DNA from 4 places in the Cedecea neteri genome. Region 2 is predicted to be linked to each of the others. Evidence: predicted binding sites of a transcription regulator. Region 2 holds the regulator's gene; each other region holds the start of a gene.
What was found. Region 2 encodes CRP, which controls carbon source genes, mostly activating them, when cyclic AMP is high. Its sites were predicted from a motif close to ATGTGANNNNNNTCACAT; they were not measured.
Positions count from the first base shown of each region.

Region 1 (5,192 bases), 810 kb from region 2:
ACCTCGCCGGACCCTTATGCTGGCGTGGCGGATAAAGAACTGCTGGCCTTTGACGCACCCGATCTGGATCTCTTCCACCCAGCGGAAATTGACCCGGAGCGCGCCATTGAGCTTGCCGCGCGAGCGGAAAACGCGTCCCTGAACGTGGACAAACGCATTACCAATACCGAAGGCGGCAGCTTTAACAGCCATTACGGCATCAAAGTTTTCGGCAACAGCCACGGCATGCTGCAGAGCTACTGCTCCACCCGTCACTCCCTTTCGAGCTGCGTAATTGCCGAAGAAAACGGTGATATGGAGCGCGATTACGCCTACACCATCGGTCGCGCGATGGAAGACCTGAAATCACCCGAGTGGGTAGGTGCCGACTGCGCGCGCCGCACGCTGTCTCGCCTGTCTCCGCGTAAACTTTCTACCATGAAAGCGCCGGTGATTTTCGCTAATGAAGTGGCAACCGGGCTGTTTGGTCACCTGGTTGGCGCGATTGCGGGCGGCGCTGTGTACCGCAAATCAACTTTCCTGCTGGATTCTCTCGGCAAGCAAATCCTGCCGGACTGGCTGACCATTGAAGAGCATCCGCACCTGCTGAAAGGCCTGGCCTCCACGCCGTTCGACAGCGAAGGTGTGCGCACTGAACGCCGCGACATCATCAAGGATGGCGTGCTGCAGCAGTGGCTGCTGACCAACTATTCCGCACGTAAGCTGGGGCTGAAAAGCACCGGCCACGCGGGCGGTATCCACAACTGGCGCATCGCCGGCCAGGGCCTGGGCTTTGAGGAAATGCTGAAACAGATGGGCACCGGGCTGGTGGTGACCGAGCTGATGGGGCAGGGCGTGAGCGGCATTACCGGCGACTATTCTCGCGGTGCGGCGGGCTTCTGGGTTGAGAACGGTGAGATCCAGTATCCGGTGAGCGAAATCACCATCGCCGGTAACCTGAAGGACATGTGGCGCGAGATAGTTACTATTGGCAACGATATAGAAACACGTAGCAACATTCAGTGTGGTTCAGTCTTACTTCCGGAGATGAAGATAGCCGGTCAGTAAAGCAATGTGGTGCGCCCTGCCGCGCCCGTTTCTCATATAAAAAAGATAAAGGAAAGGTGAGTAAATGCGTAAGCAACTGATTGCAATGTTAGCCGTATCATCCGTGTTACTGTCCGGCGCTGCGTTTGCCAAAGATGTCGGTGACGACATGGACATTATCGCGAAAAACTACAAGACCGTGCTGAGCACCAAAGACGCCGCCGAGCTGAAAACTTCACTGGGCAATATGCGTGAAGCGGCTCTGGATGCGCAGAAAGGCACCCCGCCTAAGCTGGAAAATGAAGCGGCCGACAGCGCCAACATGAAAGAGTACCGCCACGGGTTTGATATTCTCGTGGGCCAGATTGACGGTGCGCTGAAGCTGGCCAACGAAGGCAAAGTGACAGAAGCTCAGGCTGCTGCCGCTGACTTCAAAACCACTCGCGATACCTACCACAAGAAGTTTCGCTAAGATTTAAAAACGGGCGGGTTATTCCCGCCCGCTCTCTTTACCGCAGTGCTCTCACCGCGCGTTCCAGCGCATCAATATCGTTATTGCTCAACAGGGGCCGAATAGCCTGAAAATGCTCGTCGCTTAGCTGGTAAATGTGCAGCTTTAGCAGCCGCTCAATCATCTCGGGTTCGAAACGCAGGGCGATCGGTTTAGCCGGGTTGCCGCCGACGACGCTGTAAGGCGCGGCGTCTTTCGTCACCACGCTGCCAGCGGCAATAATCGCGCCTTCACTGATGGTCACGCCGGGCATAATTATCGCCCTCATGCCTATCCAGCAGCCGTTTCCGAGCGTCGTGTCGCCTTTGGCGCGGTAGGCGTCTTTGATGGTCTCGATAAAGGGGTAAAGGGAAAACCAGTCGCTGCGGTGCGTGTGGTTGCCGCCCATCAGGATCACCGCCTCGGCGGCAATACAGACGTAATCACCTATCCACAGTTGGTCAAGTTCGCCAATCGGTTCCCACTCCCGACTTACCGCGTCGCCCTGCAGGTAGCGCACCACGCTGCGCTCAAAACCGCTATCCCAGCAGTCGCTGTAATAACTGTGCTGGCCTTTGATATGAATATTGGGGTTGGTCACCGTTTCGTGCAGGTACTCGACCTGAGACCAGTGCTTTTCAGTCTTTGACATGTTTTTTCTCACAACAAAAGTGTACCCACGGAACAAGGTTCCGTTTCAAATTGCAGACGGGAATGTGTGAGCGCGCTAAGCGATGCGCGGCTGTTTTAGCAGAGGATTGTTGAGTATGGCGGCGAGCAGCATGACGTTAAAACCTGTATTTAAGACTCGCCAACCTTAACACCACGCGCCGCAGAGTAAACTTTTTTCCTTCCTTGTTCGTCATAAGCAACGCCAATGATGGCGGTAAAACGGTCCTTTCATCACACTTTCAAACAAAAAACGCCGCTGGAAAAACGACGTTTTATCACCCGGTTATGTGAGCTAATTCACGGTAAGCCAGCGGAAAAGCGCCATTCCGGCTCTTTATGTGGAACAGATCACTATTGCCGCCGCGATTTCCACTTCGAAGTGGAAAACAACTCGCTACAAACCTTTCCCCCCGCCAGGTAGCTTAAAAAACAGATTAGTTAACGAGGTACCCAGGGTGAATAACGGAGCGGTAATGGTTAATGAAGCCGAGGAGTTAACGGCGCGTATTCAGGATTTTATTGACGCGCTGTTCAAAAGTAAGCACATCACGCCTAACGCGGTACAGGAACAAATGCTGGCCTCTCACGTGAAGGCGATGATTCATCGCTCTCTGACCGGAGAGCCGTTACCAGAAGTGGAAGAGAGCTTGTTCGAGGAGATCTCCGCGGAGTCGATGGAAATGGCGCAGGCGGTGGTCGATCAGTTCGGGAATCTGCCGGTAGAAGAAGCGTGGTTGCTGTCAGTGCATTTCGAAGTGGCGAAAGACAATCTTTGAATAATCAGGAGAAAACAATGGAACAAATTACCGTAGTCATTGGTGACCGTCTGGGCAAAGGCCAGAAAGTTGCAGCAGGGATCGAAAAAGCGGGCGGTCGCGCCGTGGTTATTCCAGGCGTCGCCGCCGACATGAAGCTGGGCGACGTGATGAAAGCAGAAAACGCCACCTTTGGTATCTCCTTCTGCGGCAGCGGCGGCGCGGGCGCCATTACTGCACAAACCAAACACGGCTACAAAGCTAAGTACGGCATGCGCTCCGTTGATGAAGGCGTGACGGCGATTAACGAAGGCAACAACGTGCTTGGCTTTGGCTTTATGGACAAAGAAGAGCTGGGTGAGCGCCTGGTACAGGCGTGGAACAAGAAGTACGGCAGTTAAGTATGAAAGAAAAATTCGCTACCACGGTGCGAGTTAGCGGGCGCGGCGATACTAAAGCCAAAGCCTTTTCCGACGCCCTGAATCACGTTCAGGGCACGGTGCTGAAATCCACCAACCACATTCTTTTGCGCATTGAGCCACAGGACGTGCAGGTTGTTCAGGCGCAGGTCAGGGTGCGCAAAGAAGCTTTTCTGTTCTTCTTCCTGCGCCGGGAAAGGCGGAGCTACAGCGTGGAGCTGGATGTTTCCGTCAACGTGACGGCTCTTAACCTCGATGAGGTGGATTTCGTCTCTAATTAATTCAAACATTTATACCCAATTAGCTGGTGTTGTAGCAAGGCAGCAAGGGAAGGCAGTCCGATGAGCTTACTTGGGTAAGTGATTCGGGTGACTGAGCGCAGCTAACGCGGCTACAGCGACAGATAAGCAGGGTAGAAAAGGGCAGATACATGTTCTTAATCATATTATTCAAATCACTCATTATCGGCGGCCTCGTCGGTGTGGGCGTTGGTGCCGGGGCCGCGCGTATGTTCCATGCGCCAACCTCTCAGGGCATGGGCGCATTTCGTACACTCGGCGAGCTGAACTCCTGCGAAGGGGACCCGGCTTCTCACTTCTCCTTTGGGCTTGGCTTCTTCTTTAACGCCTGGGCATCTTCCGTCGCGGCGGGGGCATTCACCCAGGACGTTGACCACCGCATCATCCCTAACTGGGGCGCGGCGGCATTGATGGTGAAGAACCGTAACGTGGCGGAAACCCTCCACGACCCGAAAAAAATGGCTATCGCCTGCGGCATCATCGGCATGATCGTGGTGGCGTTCCTGAACTCTACGGCCTCTGCGGTGCCAGCGGCACTTCAGGTCACGGCAGTCAAAGTGCTGGTGCCTGCGGCTAACCTGCTGGTGAACACCGTGATGCCGGTGATTTTCTGGCTGGCGGCTATCGACGCGGGTAAAAAATCCGGATTCTGGGCAACCATTTTTGGCGGCGCAGCGCAGTTGATCATGGGCAACGCCGTTCCTGGGCTGGTGCTCGGCATCCTGATCGGTAAAGGTGTTGAAGAAAGCGGCTGGCACCGCGTCACCAAAGTGATGATGACGGCTATCGTGGCCCTGTTTGTGCTGAGTGCCTTCTTCCGCGGGTTCGACATGAAGATGATTGAGTCTTTCCACATGACCGTGCCGAACTGGCTGGATCTGCTGCATAACTCGCTGAGCGGCAAATAAGGGGATAACGCATGGAACAGAATAAAGGCTTTTGGTACGCGGACTGGTCATTCCCGATCTTTGTCGGCCTGCTCTCCTCCGGCGTGTTTGCCGGGACACACATGTACTACCTGTACGGCATCGGCGCGTTTAACGAAGTCGCCTTCGTGGCGATGCTGAAGTCCGGGATTGATACCGGCGTTTACGGCGCGGTGGCGGCTTTCGGCGCCAGCTTCCTGTTTGCCCGCATCATCGAAGGCTCTCTGGTCGGGATCCTGGATATCGGTGGGGCGATTCAAACCGGCGTAGGCCTTGGCGTTCCGGCGCTGCTGCTGGGCGCGGGCTTTGTCTTCCCGGTGGCAAACTTTGCGGCGTCATTGGTGACCGGCCTGGTGATTGGTTTGGCCATTGGCTACATCATCATTCTGGCGCGTAAGTTCACCATCAATCAGAGCGACTCCACCTACGGGGCGGACGTCATGATGGGCGCGGGTAACGCTTCCGGCCGCTTCCTTGGGCCGTTGATTATCCTCAGCGCCATGACGGCTTCGATTCCTATCGGCATCGGCTCGTTGATCGGTTCTCTGCTGTTTTACCTCTGGGGCAAACCGATCACCGGCGGGGCGATCCTGGGCGCAATGATT
Region 1 covers NZ_CP009459.1:1,530,623-1,535,814, forward strand. The annotation lists gene pmbA (metalloprotease PmbA) at 1-1,047, shown strand, start outside; gene cybC (cytochrome b562) at 1,112-1,498, shown strand; gene LH86_RS07225 (CatB-related O-acetyltransferase) at 1,536-2,168, opposite strand; gene LH86_RS07230 (glycine dehydrogenase) at 2,644-2,964, shown strand; gene LH86_RS07235 (SFCGS family glycine-rich protein) at 2,982-3,344, shown strand; gene LH86_RS07240 (DUF4312 family protein) at 3,347-3,643, shown strand; gene LH86_RS07245 (DUF4311 domain-containing protein) at 3,793-4,569, shown strand; gene LH86_RS07250 (DUF4310 family protein) at 4,581-5,192, shown strand, end outside.
Region 1: a site for CRP is predicted at 2,525-2,542, ahead of LH86_RS07230 (glycine dehydrogenase). Genes of this name have one in related genera too.

Region 2 (5,192 bases):
CAAACGTCAGCTTTTCGTTGAGCAACTGCAAAAGATAAACGCACAGTTCGATCTGTTCAGCGACATTCGCGGCATGGGGCTGTTGATTGGTGCAGAGCTTAACGAGAAGTACAAAGGACGCGCCCGCGAGTTTCTTTACGCTGCCGCAGCTGAAGGTGTGATGGTGTTGAACGCCGGGCCGGACGTCATGCGTTTCGCACCTTCGCTTATTGTCGAGGATGCGGATATCCTGGAAGGGATGCAGCGCTTCGCCAGAGCGGTTGCCCACGTGGTGGCGGCTTAAAACTAACTCGAGCGCCGCAGACGGCGGCTCAGCCAGATCCCATGATGAGGCCGCTGGCGCCAGGCTACCGAGGAGATGGTATGCATGGTGTTCAGGTGGCCAATAATCCGCTGTAAATGCTGCTCCATGGTGCTTAACGGCCCCGTGGGCAGCGTGTCCGGTTCCAGAATATTCGCGTCGTTTGACCCGCCAGGCCCGTCATACTCTAGCCTTTGCTGGCAGCGCTGTAATCCAATTTCACAAGACTGCAGGTACTTCTGCGCCAGGTCTGGCGTCAGCATGTTGTGTTCGCGCGCCAGGGTGGTCATGGCGTTGATATGCTCGACGATGAACTGGCTGTGGGTTACCCACAATTTCATGTCGGCCAGGTAGTGGGAGTTAAAGCCTGGCTCCTGCATCGCCTGATTGAGCGAGTTGAAAAGCGCGTTGTGCGCCTGATTGACTCGCATACGTTGCCAGGCCAGCGGCGTGGGCTCCGGATCGTTGCTTAGTATCAGCCTAATAGCATCCTGATCCGCCTCCAGTGCGTCGTGGGCGTTCTGACGCAGCAGGCCGGTTTGCCACTGCGGCCACAGCCAGATCATGCCGCCAAAGGCAATCAGGCAGCCGAGTAGGGTGTCTATGAGCCGGGGAATGATGTAACTTTCGGCGCTGAGAGTGATGAGCTGCAGGGTATATACCGCGGTGACGGTAAAACCAATGGTGGCCCAGCCGTAGCTTTTGCGGATGAACAGGTAGCTAACCAGCGTAATCATTAACATCGCCAGCAGGGTGTAGCTGTCCGGGACGTGGAAGTGCAGGGTGATACCGGCGATACACAACCCTGCCATGGTGCCTGCCGCCCTGTGAACGATGCGCACCCGTGTTGCACCGTAGCCGTTTTGCGTCACGAACATCACCGTCATCAGGATCCAGTAAGGCTTTGGCAGGTGTAAGAAGGAGCCCAGCAGGCTGGCAATGGTCAGCATCACGCCTAAACGCGCGGAGCTGCGCAAAGCAGAGGATTTGAACGAGAGATAGCTTTTCAGGGCCGGGAAAAACGGCAGACGGCGCTCACGGTCTTCCATTAAATCTCTTACGTACAGCGGCCGCTGAGTTTTCAGTACCCGGGCAATGCGGCTGAAGTGGTAATGGCAAAATTGCCCTACCGGATTATCCGGGTTCTGTCGGGCGATTTTTTCCAGCGCGTCGATCTGCTTGTCCATGGTAAAGCGCGTTGGATAGCGGTGATAAAGAATATCGTCTGCCAGCACGCGCAGACGCGCGGCGATGGTTTGGGCATTCCAGCGGATCACAGCTTCCGCATGGCTTTGCTCGACCAGTTTTTGCACCTCTTCAGGCTGGTGCAGGCTTACCGAAATGTGTTCCTGCAGATCCAGCGCAACCTGGAAAGCGCGTAACAGGCGCTTGTAGCCGTTTTGCTGGTTGGCCGACAGCATATGCAGCTGCTGGTAGCAGGTGGTGATCAGGTCGACGGCTTTTTGCTGGCGGGCCAGCAATGGGGGCAGCGCTTTTTCCGGGTCGGTATGCTGGGTTAGCAGGCTGTATTTTGCTTCGCAGTAATCTGCCAGCTGGCGGTAAAGCAGGCTGAGCGACTCCCTGAGCGGCTGTTCACGCCATAGCCGGAACCAGAACCAGTTGAAGGCGCCGTACCAGATGGTGCCGAAGATATAGAGCACCATTGGTTTCCAGATCGGCATATTTCCGGCCATGCTGAGCGTAAAAATAGCGGCGATCAGCGATGCGGGCAGCAGGCGAGCGTGAAGTGAACTGATTTCCGCCGTCACGCCGAGCAGCAGAGCCATGACGATCAATATCGCAGGCAGAGGGATGTGGGTGTAAAGCAGCAGAAGCTGCAGGATAAGGCTGCTGAGGGCGAACAGGCTGCCGCCAATAATCAAACGTTTGAAAAAGCGTTTGTGTGGCGTGTCCAGCCCGGCAATGTTGCAGCAGGCGGGAACTAACGAGAAGAGCAGGCCGTTTTGCAGGCTGCCAAGCAACAGGCCGATAGCCACGGGAAGACACAGCACAAGCGTTTGCCTAAGCGCGTAGTTAACTTCCGGGTGGTAAATTAATCTCTTCCACATAGCCTGAATTGTAGAGACAAAAAAGGCGTGTTACCGAAGCGACACGCCTTTATAAGGGCTAATTAACGGGTGCCGTAAACGACGATCGTTTTACCGTGGGCAGAAATGAGATTCTGATCTTCCAGCATTTTCAGAATACGGCCAACGGTTTCGCGGGAGCAGCCCACGATCTGACCGATTTCCTGGCGGGTGATCTTGATTTGCATCCCGTCCGGGTGGGTCATGGCATCCGGCTGTTTAGCCAGGTTAAGCAGCGTCTGAGCGATACGGCCAGTCACGTCGAGGAACGCGAGGTTGCCGACTTTCTCAGAAGTCACCTGCAGGCGGCGTGCCATCTGGGAAGAAAGACGCATCAGGATGTCCGGGTTGACCTGAATTAGCTGACGGAATTTTTTATAGGAAATTTCAGCTACTTCACAGGCGGTCTTGGCACGAACCCAGGCACTGCGTTCCTGGCCTTCTTCGAATAAACCTAATTCACCAATGAAATCACCCTGATTCAGATAAGAAAGGATCATCTCCTTGCCTTCTTCATCTTTAATCAGAACAGCTACGGAGCCTTTGACGATGTAGTACAGCGTCTCCGCCTTTTCACCCTGGTGAATCAGCGTGCTCTTCGACGGATACTTATGAATGTGGCAATGAGACAAGAACCATTCGAGAGTCGGGTCTGTTTGTGGTTTGCCAAGCACCATGCGCGGTTATCCTCTGTTATAAACTGGCTACCAAAGACAAGACATGGGACCTCTTGTCTGGCGTTGCAATCGTGAAATTTTCCCAAGCCCTGGGAGCTGGCGTGCAGGTTCGCCCTGCTGCCTGTAATTAGTCGTTTCCTCTGCTTACGGCATAAACGTCTCTGTATCGCAGCAGCATCCGGATTGTTTTAGCATAGCTTTTGGTAAGTGTCTTGTATTGTCTCGTTTCAGCATGACTTGGATCGCCTTACGTTGCCAGTTTTCACGTAGACGCGTAATCTGAAAGAAAATTTTATTACGGGAGTAGGTAAAATGCAGGCACGTGTTAAATGGGTAGAGGGCATGACCTTCCTCGGAGAATCCGCTTCTGGCCACCAAATTTTGATGGACGGTAACTCCGGGGATAAAGCGCCAAGCCCGATGGAAATGCTGCTGATGGCCGCGGGCGGTTGTAGCTCAATTGACGTGGTGTCGATTCTGCAAAAAGGCCGCCATGACGTGACGGATTGTGAGGTGAAACTGACTTCTGAACGTCGTGAAGAAGCGCCACGTCTGTTTACCCGCATCCATTTGCATTTTGTTGTAACCGGGAAAGAGCTGAAAGAGAGTGCCGTTGCCCGCGCCGTTGAGCTGACTGCAGAGAAATATTGCTCGGTGACGTTGATGCTCGAGAAAGCCGCAGAGATTAGCCACAGCTACGAAATTATTGAAGCATAAAGTGAAAAGGGCGGTATCGAGACCGCCCTTACGCCATCAGGCAATTTTCCTGCCTTCCGCCAGCCGCTGCACCAGCGGGGCCATGATCAGCTCCATCGCCAGCCCCATTTTTCCGCCCGGCACCACCAATGTATTGATGTGGGAGATAAATGACCCCTGCAACATCGCCAGCAGATAAGGGAAGTCGATGTCATCCAGCCCACGGAAGTGAATGACCACGAAGCTTTCGTCCAGCGACGGAATAGCTCGCGCGGCAAATGGGTTAGAGGTATCCACCGTTGGAACGCGCTGGAAGTTGATATGGGTACGTGAAAACTGCGGCGTAATGAAGTTGATGTAATCGTCCATGGAACGCACCACGGAATCCATCACCGCTTCCCGTGAATGGCCGCGTTCGCTGGTATCGCGCACCAGTTTCTGAATCCATTCCAGGTTAACGATGGGCACCACGCCTACCAGTAAATCGACGCAGTCGGCGACGTTATGCTGAGGGGTGACCACGCCGCCGTGCAGACCTTCGTAAAACAGGACGTCGGTGGGTTCGGGGAGCGGTTGCCACGGGGTAAAAGTGCCCGGCACCTGGTTCCACGGTACGGCTTCATCATAGGTATGCAGGTATTTACGCGATTGCCCTTTTCCGGTCTGGCCGTATTCGATAAAGGTTCGTTCCAGTAACCCGAAGTCGTTGGCGTCCGGCCCAAAGTAGCTAATATGGCGGCCAGCATCGCGTGCTTTGCGGATAGCCATGTCCATTTCCGGGCGGGTATAACGGTGGAAACTGTCGCCTTCAACTTCGGCGGCGCGCAGGTTGAGCTGCTGGAAAATCTTGCGGAAAGCGAGGCTGGTGGTGGTGGTGCCGGCGCCGCTGGAACCTGTGACCGCAATAACCGGGTGTTTGGCTGACATAGGGTGAAAACTCCGTGAGGGATCGGAAAAGAGGTCTGTAACTGCTTGTTATACTTTTCAGCCAGTATAGATCACCCTGCCAGTTAGCGGTCAGCCGCGAAACTGCCCGCGCGGCATAATGTTCACCGTTTCATGGAGTTCAGACCAAACCAGCACGGCCTCGCCGCTTTGTAACTGGCGCTTCACGTCGGCGACTTTTTGCGTCAACGAGCGCTCCTGCTCACCATAATCGGTGCCTTCCCGTAATACAAAAGATTCAATCAAATTGTCGAGCGTTTCAGGGGCGAGATCTTGCCAGGGAATGATCATTTTAGTGGTCCAGGAAGCGGGTTAGCCAGTCGGGAATACGCTGCTCAAGCCACATCTGTGGGCGCAGCAGAGTCCCGCCGACAAAGCCAACGTGGCCGCCGTAAGTCGTGAGCTGGTAATGGATATTGGGCGGCAGCGTTTCGCGATCCGGGATGACGTGGTGATCCATAAAAGGGTCGTCTTTGGCATGGATAA
Region 2 covers NZ_CP009459.1:718,486-723,677, reverse strand. The annotation lists gene argD (bifunctional acetylornithine/succinyldiaminopimelate transaminase) at 1-283, shown strand, start outside; gene LH86_RS03530 (YccS/YhfK family putative transporter) at 286-2,370, opposite strand; gene crp (cAMP-activated global transcriptional regulator CRP) at 2,433-3,065, opposite strand; gene LH86_RS03520 (OsmC family protein) at 3,378-3,782, shown strand; gene LH86_RS03515 (phosphoribulokinase) at 3,819-4,688, opposite strand; gene LH86_RS03510 (YheU family protein) at 4,779-4,997, opposite strand; gene LH86_RS03505 (hydrolase) at 4,999-5,192, opposite strand, start outside.

Region 3 (5,192 bases), 170 kb from region 2:
CAGACAGCGCTTTCTTGACGTGCTCTTTCAGCTGGCTGGTACCGCGCACCATGTTTTCACAGGCGATGATGTTCAGCGGCGTTTCGTTGCCGTTCGCGCGGCGCAGCTCCAGGCCTTTGGCAAGCGTTGGCGCGATGCGTTCCAGCACAACCGGGCCAACGGCGGTGGTGATCAGATCAACCTGAGCGATAAGGGCCACAACGTCGTCGCCAATGCTGCTGACGGCATTCACGTTGGAGACGGTATCAATCTGCTGCTGCTCGCCCACTACGTGAACCTGGTAGCTGTGACGCGCGTTCAGGGCATCCAGAACCACCTGGTTTACGTCGGCAAAAGTCAGCTGCAGACCGGCGTCTGCCAGCAGTTTACCGATAAAGCCACGACCGATATTACCTGCACCAAAATGTAATGCTTTCATTGCGTTAACCTTCCTGATTATTTCACCCGTGAGGGCTGGGGTAAGGATACTTTATGCGAATCCCCTCACCCTAGCCCTCTCCCCAAAGGGGAGAGGGAATAGACAGACCAACATCTCGATATCGCCTCTTCCCCAAGGGGAGAGGGAACATCCAGAACTCCCCCTCTTTTCCCCCTCGCCCCTCCGGGGAGAGGGTCGGGGTGAGGGGCAAGCCCTTACTTCTTACCGGCCAGCAAATCCAGCACTTCCTGGACGCTGGTGGTGTGCGCCAGGCGCTCAATCACCGACTCATCATCCAGCGCGTTGGTCAGGCTGGTGATCACCTGGATGTGTTCGTTATTGCGGGCAGCAATCCCGATCACCAGGCGGGCCACGTCTTCCGGCTCTTCACCAAAGTGAACGCCTTCCGGGTACTGGCAGAACACCACGCCGGTTTTCAGCACGCGGTCTTTTGCTTCTACGGTGCCGTGAGGAACCGCGATACCTTCGCCCAGGTAGGTCGGGGTCAGTTTTTCGCGCTCAAACATCGCGTCCACGTATTCCGGCTGCACGTAGCCGCCGTTCACCAGTTGCTCACCGGCAAAGCGAATCGCTTCTTCTTTGTTGCTGGCTTTCAGGCCAAGGAACACGTTACCCGCGCCCAGCTTGAACACTGCGTCTTCGCTGGAAACAAAGCTGTCTTCCAGGCTGTGCATGACTTTTTCTTCTTTCTGACTCAGATTCTGAGAAGCTAGCAGACGCTCAACCAGGTTGGCGTACAGGCTGCTGTCGAGGAAATTGGTCAGGGAGATATGCTGCGCCTGCGGCACCTGGCGCATCGCACGCTCGGTCAGGTCGCGGTGGGTAATCACCAGGTCAACGTCGTCCGGCAGGCTGTTGATCGCGCAGTTGGTCACGGAGATATTTTTCAGACCAGCGTCGCTCACTTTCTTACGCAGCACGCCTGCGCCCATGGCGCTGGAGCCCATACCTGCGTCACAGGCAACGATGATTTTACGCACGTGGCTCAGGTCGTTAGACAGGCCAGCACCTACCGCCAGCGGCGCTGCGCCACCTTTGGATTCGGCTTTCATTTCCTGCATACGGCGAGCCGCAGCTTCGATGTCGTCTTCTTCTTTCACTTTGCTGGTTTTCAGCAGGATGGCGGAGACCACGAAGGAAACAATCATTGCCGCACAGATAGCCGCGATGTTAGCGAAGTACGCGCCTTTCGGCGTCATTGCCAGTACCGCCAGGATGGAACCAGGGGATGCCGGAGACACCAGGCCGCCGTTCAGCACGGTCAGGGTGAACACGCCGGTCATACCGCCGAGGATTACGGCCAGGATCAGACGTGGGTTCATCAGCACGTACGGGAAGTAAATTTCGTGGATACCGCCCAGGAAGTGGATGATAGCCGCGCCGCCAGCAGACTGCTTGGCGTTACCGCGCCCAAAGAACATGTACGCCAGCAGAACACCCATACCCGGACCCGGGTTCGCTTCAATCAGGAAGAAGATGGATTTGCCCAGCTCGTGGGACTGCTGAATACCCAGCGGCGAGAAGATACCGTGGTTGATGGCGTTGTTCAGGAACAGGATTTTCGCCGGTTCTACAAAGATAGACGCCAGCGGCAGCATGTCGTGCACAACCATGAAGTTAACGCCTGCTGCCAGAACTTTGGACAGGACTTCAACCGCAGGGCCGATGCCGAGGAATGCCAGAATCGCCAGGATCATCCCGATGATACCGGCAGAGAAGTTGTTCACCAGCATTTCAAAGCCGGATTTGATTTTACCGTCGACCCATTTGTCGAAGTGCTTGATTGCCCAGCCGCCCAGAGGACCCGCAATCATTGCGCCGAGGAACATCGGCATATCTGCACCAACGATAACGCCCATGGTGGTGATAGCACCGACTACGCCGCCGCGGTCACCGCCAATCAGGCGACCACCGGTAAAACCGATCAGCAGCGGCAGCAGGTAAGTGATCATCGGGCCTACCAGCTTCGCCAGCGTTTCGTTTGGCAACCATCCGGTAGGAATAAATAAGGCCGTGATAATACCCCAGGCGATAAACGCCCCGATATTTGGCATAACCATATTGCTGAGGAAACGACCAAAGCTTTGCACTTTGATCTTGATATCGGATGACATACACATACCCCTTGTTGGTGTTCCGCGCTGAAAAGCAGCCCGAGGTTTATTGTTAACGTAGCGGCAGGGTCGCCGGCCTTATTCAGTAAAGTGACGCGAATCTGGCACTGAATCGTTAAGCTGTCCAGCAACCGCCTAATTATGTGAGATAGATCACTAATATTCAGGGATCACCCATCCACATTGAGTGATGGTGATCACATAATCGCAGTGTAAAAAAAGTACACCGGGGGATTTTTAACCCTGATTGACCTTTTAATGTGACTAAAATCACATTTTGTTATGACGTCTTTGTTATTCATTTGTGATCTACTTCACAAAGTATTTTGGGGCAGATTAATCCTAATGTGATCCAGTTAAAATCTGGGCGTTGACAAAAAACGGCGGGCAAGAAAAGGATGAAAGTAAATTACAGCGAAGCGGCTGGCAGAAAGCGCGGCGTTGAATGCCGCGCTGGAATGAAAAGTTAGTTATCTAAATCCGCGACAATGCCGCGCGCCTGAGCAAACAGCTGCTGGTAATGGGCGTCGCTGTCGCCGATCCCTTCTTCCACGCCGATGGTGTTATAGAGGAACTCAATTTTTGCATCTTCCACGCCCAGATACCCCATTGAGCCATGAATGTAATCGGCCATGTTTTTTTCCCAGCCATATTTCACAAAGCCTTCGTGAGAACCGCCGACCAGCGCCACCCAGCGGATTTTCTTATTGCCCAGCGTGCTGCCTGGCCCGTAGCCCAGGCCGTAGTTCCACACGCGATCCAGATAGCCTTTGAGCATCGCCGGGAAGCTGTACCACCACACGGGGAACACCACGACCACGGTGTCTTTACTTTCTAACTCGCCAAACAAGCGATGAACTTCCGGGGAGTACTGTTTCTGCGGGTTGCTCCAGTCCGGTTCGTCCTCCACGCCCAGCGCCGGGTTAAAGCCGCTGCGGTACAGATCGAGGGAGGAAACGTTAATGCCGCGCTCAGCCGCTTCGCCCTGAATTTCCTGCACCACCTGCGCGGTTAGCGACTCACTGCGCGGGTGCGCCCAAACAATATACATATTCTCTGATTTCATGGAGTTATCTCAGCCAGTGGGGATGTGCGTTCACTTTACGACCGCTGGATAATTCTGTAAAACGTAGTATTTGAAATGGGTTAATGAAGGATTTTCACTAATGGCGCTGAATTTTACCGACTTCGCGACCTTTATCGCCGTGGCGCGGCACAAAAGCTTTCGCGCCGCCGGGGACGAGCTGGGGCTGTCTCCTTCGGCCATCAGCCACGGCATCAAGCAGCTCGAACAGCGCCTGAAAATTCGGCTGTTCAACCGCACCACCCGCAGCGTCTCGCTGACCGAGGCTGGCAACAACCTCTACGAGCGCCTGCGCCCGGCCTGCGACGAAATTCATACCATTCTCGATGAGGTGAACTCGTTTCGCGACACGCCGATGGGCACGCTCAAAATCAACAGCTCGCGGCTGGCTTCACGCCTTGTGCTGATGCCGCTGGTAGCCGGGTTTACCGCCCGCTATCCCGACATCAAAGTCGAAGTGACCACCGACGACAGGCTGGTGGATATCGTGAAGCAGGAGTACGACGCCGGGATACGGCTGAGCACCACGGTGGAAAAAGACATGATTGCCGTTTCTATCGGCCCAAAAACGAGGATTTGCGTGGTTGCCACGCCGGAATACCTGGCGCAAAACCCTACGCCAGTACACCCTCGCGAGCTGGTGAATCACTGCAGCGTCATCTTCCGCTTTCACAGCGGCCGCCCTTATTGCTGGGAGTTTTACGGGCCCGAAGGCAAGCTGGAAGTGACTCCCTGCGGCAACATCATCGTGGACGATCTCGACTCCGAGCTGGAGGCGGTGTTATGCGGCGCAGGTATCGGCTATCTCTACCAACAACAGGTCGAAGACCATCTGGCGAGCGGCAGGCTGGTGTCTATGCTCGAAGACTGGCTGCCTGAGCTGCCGCCGTTCCAGTTCTATTACCCAAACCGCCAGTACATGCCCAGCGCGCTCCGCGCCTTTGTCGATTACATAAAAGCGCCGCAGGCGTAGACTTTTTCACCAATGTTGGGTATCTGTTTCATACTTACCTCAAGTTGGCAAAAACGGATAATGTCATGAAACTGATCGGTAACTACACCAGCCCCTACGTGCGAAAGATCTCGGTCATCCTGCTTGAAAAAGGCCTCAGTTTTGAATTTATTAACGTCAACCCGTGGGTTGGTGACAGCCCCGCCCCGCAATACAACCCACTAGGCAAAGTCCCAACGCTCATCACCGATGAAGGCGAGCGCTGGTTTGATTCGCCGATCATCGCCCAATACCTTGAGTTACTGAACATTGCACCAACGCTGATCCCGCACGACCCAAAAGCGGCACTGAAAGTGCGCCAGCTTGAGGCGCTTTCCGACGGCATTCTGGACGCCGCGTTAACGTCAGTGCGTGAGAAATTGCGCCCGGCAGAACAACAGTCTGAAGAAGTCCTGGTGCGCCAGCGCGAGAAAATTGGCCGCGCCCTCGACCTGCTGGAAGAATACGCCGCCGACGGTACGCTAACCGCAGAGCCGCTCAATCTGGCCAGTATTTCTGCGGCCTGCGCAGTGGGCTATCTCAATTTCCGCCCCGTTTCACCGG
Region 3 covers NZ_CP009459.1:889,209-894,400, forward strand. The annotation lists gene mtlD (mannitol-1-phosphate 5-dehydrogenase) at 1-418, opposite strand, end outside; gene LH86_RS04270 (PTS mannitol transporter subunit IICBA) at 634-2,553, opposite strand; gene LH86_RS04275 (NAD(P)H oxidoreductase) at 3,020-3,619, opposite strand; gene LH86_RS04280 (LysR family transcriptional regulator) at 3,720-4,610, shown strand; gene LH86_RS04285 (glutathione S-transferase) at 4,676-5,192, shown strand, end outside.
Region 3: a site for CRP is predicted at 2,812-2,829, ahead of LH86_RS04270 (PTS mannitol transporter subunit IICBA). Genes of this name have one in related genera too.

Region 4 (5,192 bases), 540 kb from region 2:
GACTTTGACATGGTCGCCGCCAACCTGTTTAGCCATGTCAGCCAGAACGGTAAAACTTGCCACTACATTCAGCGTTTTCGCTGCAGCCATCTGGCTGGAGAGTGCCAGAGCCAGCGCAATACCAATCCCTAAACGTTTCATTTAACCCCCTTTATGATTGCCAATTTCCTACGCAGCAGGCTCCCTGCAAGCACGCTGCGCGGTCCGAAAAGTATTGAGATAAAGAATGCGACGCTCGCGGTAAGCACAATGGCCGGCCCGGCGGGTAAGGAGGCGTAGAAAGACCACACCAGCCCTAACCAGGCACAAATCAGGCCACACACCACGGCAAGAGCGATTGAGCCAGGCAATGTTTTAGCCCAGCAGCGCGCGGCAATAGCGGGCAGCATCATCAGGCCAACGGACATTAATGTGCCGAGGATTTGGAAACCGGCAACCAGGTTAAGCACCAGCAGCGCCAAAAACGTGCCGTGTATCAGCGACGGCAGCAACCGGTTGTTCACCTGTAAAAAGCTGCGGTCAAAAGACTCCAGCACCAGGCCGCGATAAAGCAGCGCCAGCGCAATCAGCGTCACGCTGGCAATGAGACCCACAAACTTAATAGCTTCACCATCCACGGCGAGAATTGAGCCAAAAAGCAGGTGCAGCAGGTCAACGCTTGACCCGCGCAAAGAAATCAGCGTCACGCCGAGCGCCAGCGAACCAAGATAGAATCCAGCAAAGCTGGCATCTTCTTTTAATGGCGTCCGGGCGCTAACCCAGCCGGAAAGTAAGGCCACCAGCACGCCGGCCACAAACCCACCAATGCCCATTGCCACCAGCGACATACCGGCGACCAGATAGCCCACGGCAACGCCGGGTAAAATGGCATGAGAAAGCGCGTCACCCACCAGACTCATACGGCGAAGCAGAAGAAAAATGCCAAGCGGAACGGTACTCAGGGAAAGCGACAGGCAGGCCACCAGCGCGCGGCGCATAAAGCCGTAAGCCACAAACGGCTCAATAAAAAGGTGATAAATCATGCTGTTTGTACCAGGCGCGGGCGAAAGGAAGCATATTGCGCTAAGGCTTCGTCGGCGTTACCCCACTGGTAACCCTCCGGGGTGAGCAGCAAAACTTCAGGAAAGTGCCGGCGTACCAGCTCGTTGTTGTGCAGCACGCTGATAAGCGTCTTGCCATCCCGGTGCATCTGGCACATCAGTTCCATTAAAAACTCACTGGTCTGCACATCCACGCCGGTGAACGGCTCATCGAGCAGCACCAGCGGTGCGTCCTGAACCAGCAGGCGAGCAAACAGCATGCGTTGAAACTGTCCCCCTGAGAGCACATCAATCGGCCGCAGGTAATGCTCACTTAATCCCACGCGTTCAATTGCTTCCATCACGCGTTCACGGTGCTGGCGACGAAGGCCGGAAAACAGCCCGCGCCCCGGCCAGCTCCCCATACAAACTACGTCATAAACCGTGGCGGGAAATTGCCGATCCATCTCCCCCAACTGCGGGAGCCAGGCAATGCGTGGGCGCATATTGTCCTGAAACTTTACGCTGCCGGAAATGGGAGGCAGCAGCCCGGCCAGGGTTTTTAACAGCGTCGATTTGCCGCAGCCGTTCGCCCCGATCACCGCAGTCATGCTGCCGCGCCGGAACTGGCCGCTAAGGGCTGACACAACCACGTTGCCGTAATAGCCCAGCTCGAGATTCTGCAATTCGATCATGGCAGGATAACCGCCCAATGAATGGCGCCCCACAGGCCGAAGATCAGCAGCGCGACAAGGGCCGCGCGAAGCAGCCCGGAAAGGCTAAACAGTGAGGAGGGAGCTGCAACAGACATACTGGCACCAATATTGTTTCGTTATAACATAACATAATCTACCCAATAGCTCTTGTAAATTTCTGTTTTACACCTCGGCATAAACGAACCCTCAATCAAGCACACTTTCCCCTTCGGTCAATCAGAACGTCATTTTTCCACCTCGTTTACCACTCAATAATCTTTCAAACTAACAGATTTATATTTCACAATGAGATCTAAATAACATATTTTCGCATTTCAAAATGATTAATATGAGCCACCACCGGAAACAACGGTGAGCAGATAACCCTACAGGAGACAGAAATGATCGACATGATTACCCACGGGGCGGAGTGGTTTATTGGCCTGTTTCAGAAAGGCGGAGAGGTCTTTACCGGCATGGTGACCGGCATTCTCCCTCTGCTGATCAGCCTGCTGGTGATAATGAACGCGCTGATTAACTTTATCGGCCAACACCGCATTGAACGCATGGCGCAGCGCTGTGCCGGCAACCCCGTATCGCGTTACCTCTTGCTGCCCTGCATCGGCACCTTTGTGTTTTGCAACCCAATGACGCTCAGTCTGGGGCGCTTTATGCCTGAGAAGTACAAGCCGAGCTATTACGCCGCGGCATCTTATAGCTGTCATTCCATGAACGGTCTATTCCCCCACATAAACCCTGGCGAACTGTTTGTTTATCTGGGGATTGCCAGCGGGTTAACGACGCTGGGCCTGCCGCTGGCTCCTCTCGCAGTGAGTTATCTGCTTGTTGGGCTGGTCACCAACTTCTTCCGCGGCTGGATAACCGATCTCACCACCTCGATTTTCGAGAAAAAAATGGGCATTGAGCTGGAACGCCAGGTCCGTCTCTAAGGAAAAATCATGACTCAAAGCATTCGTATTGAAAAAGGCCAGGGTGGATGGGGCGGGCCGCTGATCGTCCCGGTCGATCCGAGCAAAAAGATCGTTTACATCACGGCCGGCACACGCCCGGTAATCGTCGACAAGTTAAGCGAAATGACTGGCTGCCAGGCGGTAGACGGTTTTAAAGACGGCGAGCCGCCGGAGGCAGAAATCGCACTGGCAATCATAGACTGCGGCGGCACACTGCGCTGCGGGCTCTACCCCAAACGCCGCATCCCGACCATCAATATCCACGCCACCGGCAAATCCGGTCCCCTGGCGCAGTACATTGTTGAAGATATTTACGTCTCAGGCGTCCGGGAAGAAAACATTAGCTGGGCCAGCGGCGAACCGCAGGTCGAGCGCAAACATGCGCCAGCGCGGGACTACGACGCCAGCAAAAAAATCACCGAACAAAGCGATGGCCTGCTGGCTAAAGTCGGTATGGGAATGGGCTCAGCCGTAGCAGTGCTGTTTCAGGCAGGACGCGACACTATCGATACGGTTCTGAAAACGATTCTGCCTTTTATGGCCTTCGTGTCGGCGCTGATTGGCATCATCATGGCATCCGGGCTAGGCGACTGGATTGCCCACGGTCTGGCCCCGCTCGCCAACAACCCTATCGGCCTGATTACGCTCGCGCTGATTTGTTCTTTCCCCCTGCTCTCACCTTTCCTCGGCCCAGGGGCGGTGATTGCGCAGGTCATCGGGGTGCTGATTGGGGTGCAGATTGGCCTCGGACATATCCCTCCTCACCTGGCGCTGCCCGCGCTGTTTGCCATTAACGCCCAGGCCGCCTGCGATTTTATTCCTGTTGGCCTGTCTCTGGCAGAAGCCCGGCAGGAAACGGTACGCGTCGGCGTGCCTTCTGTTTTGGTCGGGCGCTTTTTAACGGGCGCTCCCACTGTGTTAATCGCCTGGCTGGTGTCCGGCTTCATCTACCAATAAAGGAAAGCCCCATGCAGATCATTTACCAGACCACCATCGTCCAGATTGGAGAGTGCGCGCGCGAGGCGCTGGCAGACAACATGCTTATTACCTTTCGGGAAGGTGCCCCGGCAGATATTCAGGATTACTGCTTTATCCACTGCCACGGTGAGCTGACCGGCCAGCTAAAGCCTGGCATTCATTTTGAACTCAATGGCCAGCACTACGCCGTCACCGCCGTAGGCGACGTGGCCCAGCAAAACTTGCAGGAACTCGGGCACATCACCCTGCGCTTCGACGGTGAAGCACGGGCGGAATACCCAGGCACCGTACACGTCAATGGCCCGCTGCCTCAGGGCATTGAACCCGGCTGCCAGCTGAAGTTTGTTGCATAAACATTGTTATTTAATCAAAGGAGTAAAACATGAATCAGGTTGCCGTTGTCATCGGTGGAGGGCAAACACTCGGGGCGTTTATCTGCCATGGGCTGGCCCAGGAAGGCTACAAAGTTGCCGTGGTGGATATTCAAAGTGAGAAAGCGGCCCGCGTCGCGCAGGAAATTAACGACCAGTACGGGCCGGGATCTGCCTGGGGATTTGGCTCGGACGCCACCAGCGAGCAAAGCGTTACCGCGCTGGCTCACGGCGTGGACGAGATTTTCGGCCAGGTCGATCTGCTGGTTTACAGTGCGGGCATCGCCAAAGCGGCGTTTATTGGTGATTTCGCTCTGGGGGATTTTGACCGCTCGCTGCAGGTAAATCTTGTGGGCTACTTCCTGTGCGCCAGGGAATTCTCCCGCCTGATGATCCGGGACGGAATTAAAGGCCGCATCATCCAGATTAACTCAAAGTCCGGCAAGGTCGGCAGCAAGCACAACTCCGGCTACAGCGCGGCGAAATTTGGCGGCGTGGGGCTGACGCAGTCTCTTGCCCTGGATCTGGCGGAATACGGCATCACCGTGCATGCGCTAATGCTGGGCAATCTGCTCAAATCCCCGATGTTCCAGTCTCTGCTGCCGCAGTACGCGGAAAAACTCGGCATTCCCGCTGACGAAGTAGAGCAATACTACATCGACAAGGTCCCCTTAAAACGCGGCTGTGACTATCAGGACGTGCTTAACACGCTCCTGTTTTACGCCAGCGATAAAGCCTCTTACTGTACCGGACAGTCGATCAACGTCACCGGCGGGCAGGTTATGTTTTAACTATCAGGTCACCGGTTGCCTCTGGCCCTCAGCCAGAGGCTGCCTAAAGGAGGATGCATGATGAATGCACTGATCGCCCTGGCGGCGATCGCCTGGCTCAGCCAGTTACTGCTCGGCGGCTGGCAAATCCGCCGTTTTAATCGGGCCTTTGACAGGCTCTGCCAGCAGGGGGCCGTTGGCGTAGGCCGTTCATCCGGGCGTTTTCGGCCCAGAGTGGTCATTGCCCTCGCCTTTGATGAGCGGCAAAACGTCCGCGACAGCCTGATAATGAAAGGTCTGACGGTTTTTGCCCTCCCACAGCCTTTAATGCAGTTACACGGCATGAATCGGCAGGAATTGCAGCCCGATGTGATCTTTCCCCATGATC
Region 4 covers NZ_CP009459.1:175,142-180,333, forward strand. The annotation lists gene LH86_RS00840 (metal ABC transporter substrate-binding protein) at 1-141, opposite strand, end outside; gene LH86_RS00845 (metal ABC transporter permease) at 138-1,022, opposite strand; gene LH86_RS00850 (metal ABC transporter ATP-binding protein) at 1,019-1,714, opposite strand; gene LH86_RS00855 (PTS glucitol/sorbitol transporter subunit IIC) at 2,116-2,664, shown strand; gene LH86_RS00860 (PTS glucitol/sorbitol transporter subunit IIB) at 2,674-3,642, shown strand; gene srlB (PTS glucitol/sorbitol transporter subunit IIA) at 3,654-4,016, shown strand; gene srlD (sorbitol-6-phosphate dehydrogenase) at 4,046-4,825, shown strand; gene gutM (transcriptional regulator GutM) at 4,883-5,192, shown strand, end outside.
Region 4: a site for CRP is predicted at 2,021-2,038, ahead of LH86_RS00855 (PTS glucitol/sorbitol transporter subunit IIC). Genes of this name have one in related genera too.